2 regions of the Bacillus sp. JJ1122 genome follow, and region 2 is predicted to be linked to the other one. Evidence: riboswitches for the same ligand, from Rfam matches in the RefSeq annotation. Region 2 holds a riboswitch; the other holds the start of a gene.
The links. Region 2 has a riboswitch for cyclic di-GMP ahead of V7201_RS09940 (DUF3789 domain-containing protein). Riboswitches for the same ligand answer to the same signal wherever they lie in the genome.
Positions count from the first base shown of each region.

Region 1: another riboswitch for cyclic di-GMP. It lies ahead of V7201_RS02580 (DUF5667 domain-containing protein); the one in region 2 lies ahead of V7201_RS09940 (DUF3789 domain-containing protein).

Region 1 covers NZ_JBALQL010000003.1:58,311-63,593, forward strand. Annotated here, with positions in the region: gene V7201_RS02580 (DUF5667 domain-containing protein) at 190-1,452, opposite strand; cyclic di-GMP riboswitch class I at 1,548-1,633, opposite strand; gene V7201_RS02585 (pirin family protein) at 1,706-2,551, opposite strand; gene V7201_RS02590 (hypothetical protein) at 2,916-3,065, shown strand; gene V7201_RS02595 (protein phosphatase 2C domain-containing protein) at 3,378-4,184, shown strand; gene V7201_RS02600 (DsrE/DsrF/DrsH-like family protein) at 4,398-4,793, opposite strand; gene V7201_RS02605 (GNAT family N-acetyltransferase) at 5,027-5,283, opposite strand, start outside.
Region 2 covers NZ_JBALQL010000016.1:377-5,659, forward strand. Annotated here, with positions in the region: partial or broken gene V7201_RS09930 (NAD-dependent epimerase/dehydratase family protein) at 32-813, shown strand; gene V7201_RS09935 (hypothetical protein) at 858-1,172, shown strand; cyclic di-GMP riboswitch class I at 1,723-1,807, shown strand; gene V7201_RS09940 (DUF3789 domain-containing protein) at 1,856-1,960, shown strand; gene V7201_RS09945 (aldose epimerase) at 2,128-2,997, shown strand; gene V7201_RS09950 (LacI family DNA-binding transcriptional regulator) at 3,228-4,256, opposite strand; gene V7201_RS09955 (ABC transporter substrate-binding protein) at 4,885-5,283, shown strand, end outside.

The DNA.
Region 1 (5,283 bases), on a different contig from region 2:
TGCCAACAAAGCCGGGAGAAATCTCCGTAATGACGACCCTGTTGTAAAAGCTACTCCCCTTTAGGAGAACTATTTAAATTTATAACTACATCATACATGACATCGGTAAATTCGTCAAATCGAGAGGCTCAAACTGAAGTGTAAAACTCCAGTCCCTTTTATCCTTGATCCTTATTGGCTCAGGCCACTTTACTTTCCGTTCTTCTTATCTTTGCCTTTGCCGGTACCTTCATCACTGCTTTCTTCTCCTTGCCCATCATCATCTTCTTTAGAATTATCGTTTTTCTTATCTTTAGCTTTCTTGGCTTCCTCTTGCTGCTTTTCCTCGTTCTTCTTAGCCTCTTCACGTTTCTTTTCTTCAGCCTTTTTCTCTTCTTCCTTTTTCTTCACTTCTTCAGCTTTTTTAGCTGCTTCCTGCTTTTGTTCTTCTGCTTTCTTGGCAGCTGCCGCTTTTTGCTCTTCTGCCTTCTTAGCTGCTGCAGCTTTCTTTTCATCTGCTTTAACTGTTGCCGGCTGGGCAGCAGTCTTTTTCTCAGTGCTCTTTACTGTTTTTACTCCTGCTGCTTGTACAGTCGTTTGTTCAACGGAAGCTGTTTCGGCAGTTTCACCCTCTGTTCCAGCATCTTCTGGCTGTTCTGATTCAGTTTCAGTGCCTTCTTCAACCGCGGCATCCCCATCCTCAGCTCCAACTTCACCGGACCCTGTTCCTTCTTCCGTCACTACATCTTCGGCTTCTTCCTCGTCAGAGACTTGTTTCTTTCCAGATGCGAGTCCTTTCATCTGCGAAGGATGAACGCCAAGCTGTTTGGCTGCTTGACCAAAGCCAACCTTTTCTTCTGTATAAATAGCAGAGATTTCCTCAACTGTTTTGCCTGATGCTTCTGACAGCCAGAAAATCTGTGCGATTTGGCCGTATCCAAGATTCTGCTCACGAAGCTGAGTCACCATTTCCTGATCAAGGCCCTTGACCACATTCGCAACAACCTTAGCCTCTTCCACAGCTTCTTCCAGCTCTTCCTTTAGATCATCTTCTGCATTCTCAGCAAGGTCATCCTCGACTTCTGCAGTATCTGCCAATTCTTCAGTAAGTTCATCTGCACCTTCAGAATCGGTCTGATCTTCCACAATGACTTCCGTTACTTTTTCCTGTGCTTCCTCAAGTGCTGCTAAATAATCCTCTAATGCTTCTTGAACAAACGCATCTTTCTCTTCTTCAGACATCGCGGCTGCTTCTGCAAGTCTCTCGCTGGCAAAATCAAGCAGCAGCTGAGCTTCTTTCTCATCATCAAAGGTTACTAACAGCTTTAATTCCTCAAACAATTGGTCAAAGGTAAATAAAAACTGGTCTGGTGTTGTCCCCGGGTCAGTTGTTTCAATTACCTCATCTGCCGATACAGCTGTACCAAAGGTAAGTACCCCTGTTAAAACCGCTGTTGTTAAAAGTCTCTTCATCTTTTTTCCTCCATTTTAAAAGTTTGAATTAAAATCGATGAAAAATAAAAAAGTGCTGCCCGAAGAACAGCACACACGCAACTGCTATGTGAATCTTCGGCAACTGGCTGGCATTGTCTGTCTGACATTAGCCCCTGTAGCTTTGCGTCCCCAGGTTTCCCTGGGTTTGCCTTTATCGGATATTAATTCTACTATTATCTTACTTTTTCGACAGAAAAAAAGAAATAGAAACTTTACATAATTCCCAGAATTTCTACTTCGCTTCTACCCCGAATTTCCCTTCCTGGTAATCTCGGTAAGCCTGGCGGATTTCGTCCATTGAATTCATTACAAAAGGTCCGTAAGCAACGACCTCTTCCTTAATGGGTTTCCCTGAATAAACTAATAGTTTTGAGCGTTTATTTGCCTTCAGCCGCAGTTCACTTAACCCACTACCTCCATCGTTGAAGGTTAATGTCGCCGCTGTTGATTTTTCCAGGCTGGTTTCTCCGGTACCTGCCATAAGGTCACCAGAAAGAATATAAAGAAATGCATTGTGCCCCTCTGGAAGCTCGTAGGAAAATTCTGTTCCTTCAGACAAGCTTATTTCAGCAAGCGCAAAAGGCACTAATGGTTCAAGCGGTCCTTTTACCCCAGCGGTTTCGCCTGAGTATACCTTAACTGATCCGCCTTTAATCTGGACGATTGGTACGGTTTCAGAATACACATTCTGATAAGAGGTTTTAGTACTCTTTAGCTCTTTAGGAAGGTTCAGCCATAGCTGCAGTGTATGAGCAATGTCGTCATCAACTGCCTCTTCTGCATGTCTCGCTCCAGACCCGGCATTCATATATTGAATATCTCCACCCTCAAGAATACTGTGCCCGCCGTGATTATCGATATGTTCAAGCCTGCCATCTATCACATATGTTATCGTTTGAAAACCACGGTGTGGATGATCGGAAAATGTCCCGCGCTTGAACCAGTCCTCTGCCATCAGGATAAATGGATCCAATTCCCGCCATCTCTGTGGATTTAAAACAAGTCCCATTTGGACATGCGGAAAATCCTTTTCTTCATATCGTACTGTCCAATGATCTTTAATATCTCTTTGGAACATAATTTCCCCCTCCATTGTTGGCCCTATCCTATTCTATTTAGTAATCATCATGAGATAGCGAGCTATTAACTCTGTCATAATATTATAATACAAATTGCTTACTTTTAGTAAGTTAAAGCATGATTGGTTGGTTGTTTTAAAGTTTATTGAATGATTAATAAGCAAGGGTACAATTCTATATTCCATATCTCTGCTTTCCATTTTCGTTCTTCTAAAATCTTTGTAATTTCAACGAATCAATGTTTGGATAAATTGACTAACAATATGGTGCAGGATGGAGTCGACAATTCAAGTAAGTTTGTCTCCTCAAAAAAACGGGTAGTTACTCTTTAAGCAACAATCTAATAAAAAGGAGCTGTTATTCATGATACTAAAAAAGAAACTATTAGCAAGCGGGTTGGCACTAAGTGTGATTTTAGGCGGCCTTACAGCATGTGGGGATGGCGTTGACCAGGATAATGGCCCAAGTGATGGCGAACAGCAAGATGAAATGGATGATGAAAACGAAAATTAATTGTTTTAAAAATAAAAAATAAGAAGGGAGCGAAAATCACCATTTTCGCTCCCTTCTTATTTTATTTAGGAACCACGCTGACAAGCTCCCTGGTTTAGGGAGTTTTTTTATGATTATGATATCTTTTAAGCTTACATTATATTATAATTTTAGAAATATTTTGAAAAGGCGTGATTGTAGTGGAGGACTGTTTTGTTAGCAGCAAGTATGCTGGCGAGACTCAAATTTCTGGTTCGATTATAAATGAGGGTGTCAGCCATACTGTGCATGGTGTTTGGCATATCATGAGCCAAAAGGCGGTCTTAAATTAATATGAATAAAGTTTATGATTTTAGCTGGGTCGGAAGCCAGAAGACTTTTGTCGATACCATAAGCGTTGACCAATTTGGCCGAGTTGTTGTTGGCCGCTACGGAGGGAATTCCTCTGCTGGTCAATATAAGAATGAGGACGGCTGCTTATTATTGATTGATGAAAGACAAGATTGGGAGTTTGTCATACTTTTGGATGCCCATAATTCCGCCGAAAGCGCAGAATTGATTGTCCAAACCTTTGAACGACGAAAAAATGAGATAAATGAATGTCTAACTCTTCAGCCAGACCAAGCATTCATAAGCCTGGAAAAAATGGTGCTAAACCTATTTCGAAGCACAGAATTTATGGATGAGTGCAGTAAAGTTAAAGGGGAAACTGCCTGTTTAATCGCAGCAAGGAAAGGCAGGTACTGCTGGTGGTTCTCGGTTGGCGACTGTATTTTATATTTACATCACCCCGAGTTAACCGCCTTCGGTCAGCATCAATTAAATCAAAGGCAATTCTATGAGTGGATTGGACAGGTGAACACTTTTGAGATGCCAGTCCCCTGCTACAGCACCGGCAGAAAGGAACTGCGGCAGGGCATTAATCATCTCTTGCTGACAACCGATGGTTTAATAGAATGCCCTGGGGAACGATTCTCCAATCCACAGGACATTTTCCGGGTTTTCTCGAAATCTTCTAATGGAGAAAGCGTTGAGACTTTATTAAAAGGAATTCAGGAAAACAATGTTCGTGACAGTACGACAATTGTGTCCTGGATGGTGGATGTAACCGAGAAAGCTACATTGGCCAGCAATCAGTAAAATCTCATAGATACAGAGGTTCATTCGGATAAAAACGTTTCAAGAAAAAATAAAACGACCATTTCCCATAAGCATTTGGGAAATGGCCGCACCTTTGATTGATCTTTGGGTCTGCTTTTACAGGGTTATGGGTACTCTGTTTCTGTTTTAACAAAGGTACCTCATTTTACTTTCGTTAAAATAGCAACAAAGATTACAAAAAGAGTTAAAAACTTAGAAAGTCAAAGTAACATCTGCATCTGTTGCAAACTCTAGGAATGTTACAGCTCCGCCTACTTCAAGTCCATCAACAAAAGCTTCTTTTTCAAGTCCCATTACATCCATTGTCATTTGGCAGCCAATGAATTTAACGCCCATTTCCACGGCCATTTCAACCAATTCTGGAATAGCAGGAACGTTGGCCTTTGCAAAACCTTCTGCAAAGTGTTCTTTGCCTTCTGGCATAGGAAGCTGCTTGTATGCTTCCTTATGGATTAAATTCAAGCCTTCAAATGTAAAAAATACAGCTACTTCCTGATCAGTGGCAGCCGCTGCTGTTGCGATATTAAATACTTTATAAGCCTCAAATAAGCCACCATTACTTGCGATAATTGCTACTTTTTTACTCATTGTTATTCCTCCTTATATTTAAAAACCATTCCTGATATTATTCAGGGATAAATTTAATTTGACGATTTAATTATACCGTTACCCCTATTGGTATAATAATAACCTAAAAATGAAGCAGGGTCAATCCTGTTTTTGTGTCTGGTTCGCAGGTTTGCTTAAATTCACGCTAAACTATGCGGCAGAAGAGACAAGAGTTTTTAAAAGAAATTTTTCTAGCAGATCAAAATCTGTGATCAAGTGTTGCTCCTATGCTCGTCACAAGTTTTTTTCATAATAAAATTAATAAACTCGATTCCTCCTACCCTCTTGTTTTGCATTTTTACCTCAACGTATCCTTTGGAAAGAAAAAAGTCCAAAGCTGTAATGCTGGCTTCTGTGGTCAGCTCCTCATATCCCTTCAAGCATGCAACTGATTCCAGTTTTCTTAAAATCGCTGAACCAATGCCTCTCGCTTGATAGTTTTTATGTGTGTATAAGAGATCAATTTCCC
Region 2 (5,283 bases):
ATTGTATTTTTATAATGAAAATGGGGTTTACATGATTTTAGTCGTTAGTGGAGCAGGCTATATTGGGAGCCATACAGTATGTGAATGATAAGGGACAAAAAGTAGTTGTGCTTGATAACTTTATCTACTTGCCATCGTGAAAGCGTGGATAGTAGAGCGATGTATAAGCAGAGAGATATTGGGAATGCTTCAGATTTAGAGCAAGTATTTTCTACCTACGATATTGATGCAGTTATGCATTTTGCAGCTAATAGTTTAGTGGGTGGAGTCAAGAGAGAATCCAGATGATTAGTGAGGATACGCCTACAAATCCTATTAATCCATATGGTGGTTCTAAATTGATGATTGAGCATATTCGAAAGGAGCTTCACAAAGCAATTGGTCTGTCGTATGATGTTTTTCGCTACTTTAATGCAGCCGGGTGCTCATGTTACGGGGGAAATCGGTGAGGATCATAATCCTGAATCGCATTTGATTCCTATTATTCTTCAGCATTCCTTAGAACTTTGTGAAAACATTTTCAGTGTTGGCCTCAGATTTGTTAAATGGCACAAAAACAAATGAAATATACAACTTAGGGAACGGTAAGGGTTTTTCGGTGAAGAAAGTCATTGCAACATGTGAAAAGGAAACAGGAAAGAAAGCGAATATCTTATATACAGACCGTTGTGTAGGAAATCCAACCTGTCTTGTTGTTTCTTCACGGAAGATTTTAATAGATTAGGCTGGAAATGTATATTTTCCTTAGAAGAAACCTTATATCAGTGGTTACTCGAAATCTTTGAAAGGACGGTTTTTACCAGGAAGGACTAGAAACCATAACTTTAAAAGGAAAAGATGGAGCAGAGAAAATCGCAATGCTTATGAATCGTTTCCGTGAAGAAAAGATCAACGAAATGGCTGCGATTGGGGTAACAACTGTTGAAGACTATTCATTGAGTATAAAAGTAAACCTTAAAGATAATACAGAAAATGGTATCGATTTGCCTAAATCAAATGTTCTTAAATATCACTTGGCTGACGGTTCATGGTTCTGCCTTCGTCCATCAGGTACAGAGCCAAAAGCTAAATTTTACTTTGGGGTAAAAGCTGCCACACTTGAGGAAAGTAAAGATAAGTTAGATAGCTTAAAGGAATCTGTAATGAATAAGGTACAGGAAATACTATCATAATTAAAGAATTAGCCTGTCCTATTTCAGGACAGGCTATAGTATTATAAGGTCATATTTTTTTAAACAAGTTTGCATAGCTATAAAAATTTTATCAATAACTTTATCCAACCGAATAGAGAAATCCAAAGTGGTATACTAAGTGAAATTCCCCAAGAAAAGCCTACTCCAAAATTACCTTCCCGGTTCATACCATCACATCCCCGTAATTTTGAGAAACTTATATAGTTTATTCCCCATCTCTGAAAATATAACCTCTAATTATATTGGAAATTTAATCCTCAAAAATCGGAGTAGTCTGACATAGGTAGACAAAATGTATGTCTGTTGATTAATAAAAGTTAAAATTATTCACACATTAAGAGAGTTAATGTCATAATCTTAGTCATTTTGGTTACCATTTCTAATTTAATATCTTATATTTTCGCTTTTTCCAACTAATATAATTAGGACCAAAGTAATTGAATTGGGAAACTCTTTTATTGGTTATCTTTACCTATTTTTTAATTGACAATATATTAATATTAGATATACTCAAGTTAGAAACATAGTTCGTACGAAAGGGCAAAACCATTGAAAGATGGTGGCGCAAAACTATAGGGGCTAAAGCCTTAGGGCTATGCCAGCCAGCTACCGAATATGAAGACCTTCCGGCGAATTATGAAATAACCCTTGGAGGGAAAGCTATGTTAACATTTTTCGCAGGCCTAATCGTAGGTTCATTAACTGTTTTATTTTTCATGAGCCTTATGTATGCCGCAAAAATTGGTGACCGTCATCTTGAGATGTAAACAAAAGTGAAAGCAGCCTATTGGCTGCTTTTTATTTATTTTAAGGGCTTTTTGAATTCGTAGGGCTATTTTAGTTCTTCAATCTTTATTAGGTTATAATCTATTATATAGAAATGTTGATTTCCTGGCTTCTGGAAGCAACGTTGAATATTATCTAGAGGAGTGGAATGATGTATAAAGTTCAAGAGTCAATCGATCAAAACTATAGAGTATACGAACTAATAGATTCTTTGACTAATTCATGGGTCAAGATTGCCCCGGAACGTGGAGGCATTATATATTCATACGGAGTAAAAGGTGAAGAGTTGCTGTACTTAAATGAAGAAACGTTTTATAACGAAGAAAAAAATGTAAGAGGCGGCATTCCGATTCTCTTCCCGATTTCAGGCCAACTGGCCAATGGAACGTATGAGTGGGAAGGGAAGACGTATGCCATGTCCAACCATGGCTTTGCGCGTAATGCTTCATGGGAAGTTATTGGTCAGGAGGCGGATAACAGGGCTTTTCTATCGATAAGGATCACCAGCAATGAACAGACGAAACTCTCATACCCTTTTGACTTTACTGTTATTTTTACATATGTACTAGAGGGTGGAAAACTTATGATTAAGCAGGAATATAACAATCTGGGCGATTCGCCAATGCCGATTTATGCAGGTTTTCATCCCTATTTCAAAACAAGCGAAAAGAATCTTGGGTACGAAACAGATGCAACGAAATACTATGACTACAATGACGATCAAATAAAACAGTTCACCGGTAGGGTTGACTTAACGAACCTAAAAGAATCAGTCGTCTTCATAAATTCAAATGATTCCTCTATTTCATTTGGTGATCCAGCAGAGAAGAAGAGGATTAAGTTAAGCTATGGAGAGCAGTTTAAATACATCGTGTTATGGACGGAAAGTGGAAATGACTTCGTTTGTGTAGAGCCGTGGATGGCTAAGACGGATGAATTGAACCGTAAGGAAGAGCTTGTCATTATTAAGGGGAATGAGAGTCTTGTTACTGAACTTAGTATTGAGGTGAAAGAATAAGTTTTCGGTAAAGTTGCCATTGCTTTATTATTGCTTATTAGAATAATTAAAGTATGTCAGCAATAAGTGTCTAAATGTTCCCCTTAGTTAACATTCTGGGAGGCCTGATTTAGTTATGAGCTTGTGCAGGGCAATCAATCCGTGCACAACTATGTAATATCCAAGTAAAAACCTTATAATTACCTAAAGCAAAAGGAAGCAAGAGAACCGTCCCCTTGCTTCCATGAAAATTATTTTGATTTGACTGTATTAGCAGCGGTTGATTCTCGAACAATCAATGTAGTTGGCAGCAGGATTTCATGGATAGGTTCATCCTTATGATTAATCCTCCAGTTCAACTGTTCGACTGCTTTTTTTCCATAGTAGTTTAAATCGATATTTACGGTAGTGATTTTTGGAGTAGCGATTTGGGACAGTTGTCCGTTGTCAAAACTGCAGATCGATATGTCTTCAGGAACCTTATATCCTTTTTGCTGCATTACTGACTGGACAAGGAATCCGTGTCCATCGTTTACACAAAACCATGCAGTCGGCATATAGGGCAATTCATCGACAAACCCGTTTATTTCTTCCTGTTTTTCTTCTGCGTCAGTAAATAATAGAGCTTCATTTGGTTCTATCCCATGTTTTCTCAGGGCAAGCATATAGCCTTCCAATCTCTCCTGGTAGCTTGGGGAAACCTCAATATCTCCAACGAATGCAATGTCTTGATGTCCTAATTGGATCAGGTGCTCAACAGCCTTATAAGCGCCAAAGCGATTGTTCGTCAAGATCGCATCCGCCTGCAGGTATGGTGAGTGATGGTCAATTAGCACAGTCGGGATTCCAGTATCGATAATCTTCGAAATATAGTCAGTGCTAATATGAGATAGAATTAAAATCCCATCTATTTGATGATTTGACAGCAGAGAGGGGAGGATTAACTTATCCTTCGATTCCTTGTCAATCGACTCAATTAATAAATTCCAGCCCCGTGCCCTCATTTCCTTTTCCACGCTAAGGTAAATCTCCCCGAAAAAGCTTTTAAGCGAAAAAGCATAATCAGAAGCAATAAGGGCAATATTGATACCCTTCTTCTCATCGTACTTTTGACTGCTTCTATTATTAGTATAAGAATACCCCAACTCATCCGCAGCTCTTTGAACCATCAGCCGCGTTTCCTCACTAACCCCCGGCTTCCCCGTCAAAGCCTGCGAAACAGAATTCTTAGAAATACTCAACCGATCCGCAATATCCTGCATAGTCACTTTTTTCTTCATATATAAAACTTCTCCTTAATGAAAGTAAATGTTAGTAATTTAATTTGTAATTACATTGTAACGTTACAAAATGTTTTTAGCAATTAAATTATCATTGTAATTATGTAACTTATAATCTTGTTGAATTACCAATCGTGTTAGTAAGCCTGTTGATCGGAGCGGAAGGCGCTTGACTCCTAGGGGATTAGTGGTTCAGGCGAGACCCCGCAGGAGCGCAGCGACGAGGAGGCTCGGCGAACGCCCCCAGGAAAGCAAGCGCCTGGAGCGGAGATCAACAGCTATGTATCGAAGTTAACATTTTATTCAATTAAAATTTATATATAATTTACGTTTGACATATAACTAGTAAGGTGCAATAATGTAATTGTAAAGTTACTAAACACATTATTTATTAATTACTTATTTATTTGTAATGATTTTAAAAAATCTTTAGAAATGAGGGTAAAGGATAAATCAGCAATAAACGTGACCCAGATACTATTGATTATACTTTTTTTTGTAAGGTTATGATAGCGCTATCAAAAACGTCACCTTCAAAAAGCTAGACTAATAGTTTTCTCATTTTTTCAGGTAAGATTACTGAAAACATAAAGTTAGGAAATCATACTAATAATTGGGGGAATATCGGATGAAAATCAAAAAAGTGGCTTCGTTAGTGCTTGCTGCTTCACTGACTGTTTCTGGTCTTGCAGCTTGTAACAATGGAGATAAAAGCAATGGAAGCACGAAAGACGGCGTAACAACAATTGAATTCTGGGCAGCTCCAAACCCAACACAGCAAGTGTATTGGAAGGAAGTAGCGGAAGAGTTCACAAAAGAAAATCCGGATATCAAGGTGAACGTAAGCCCGATGAAGGAAAGTCCGACATCTGAAGCTGGCATCCAATCAGCGATTGCTGGCGGCAGTGCACCAACGATGTCAGAGAACATCAACCGTGGTTTCGCAGCTCAGCTGTCTGAAAGTAAAGCGCTTTTACCACTCGATGAGCTAGAGGGCTGGGATGAAATTAAGAAAAGCAGAAATATG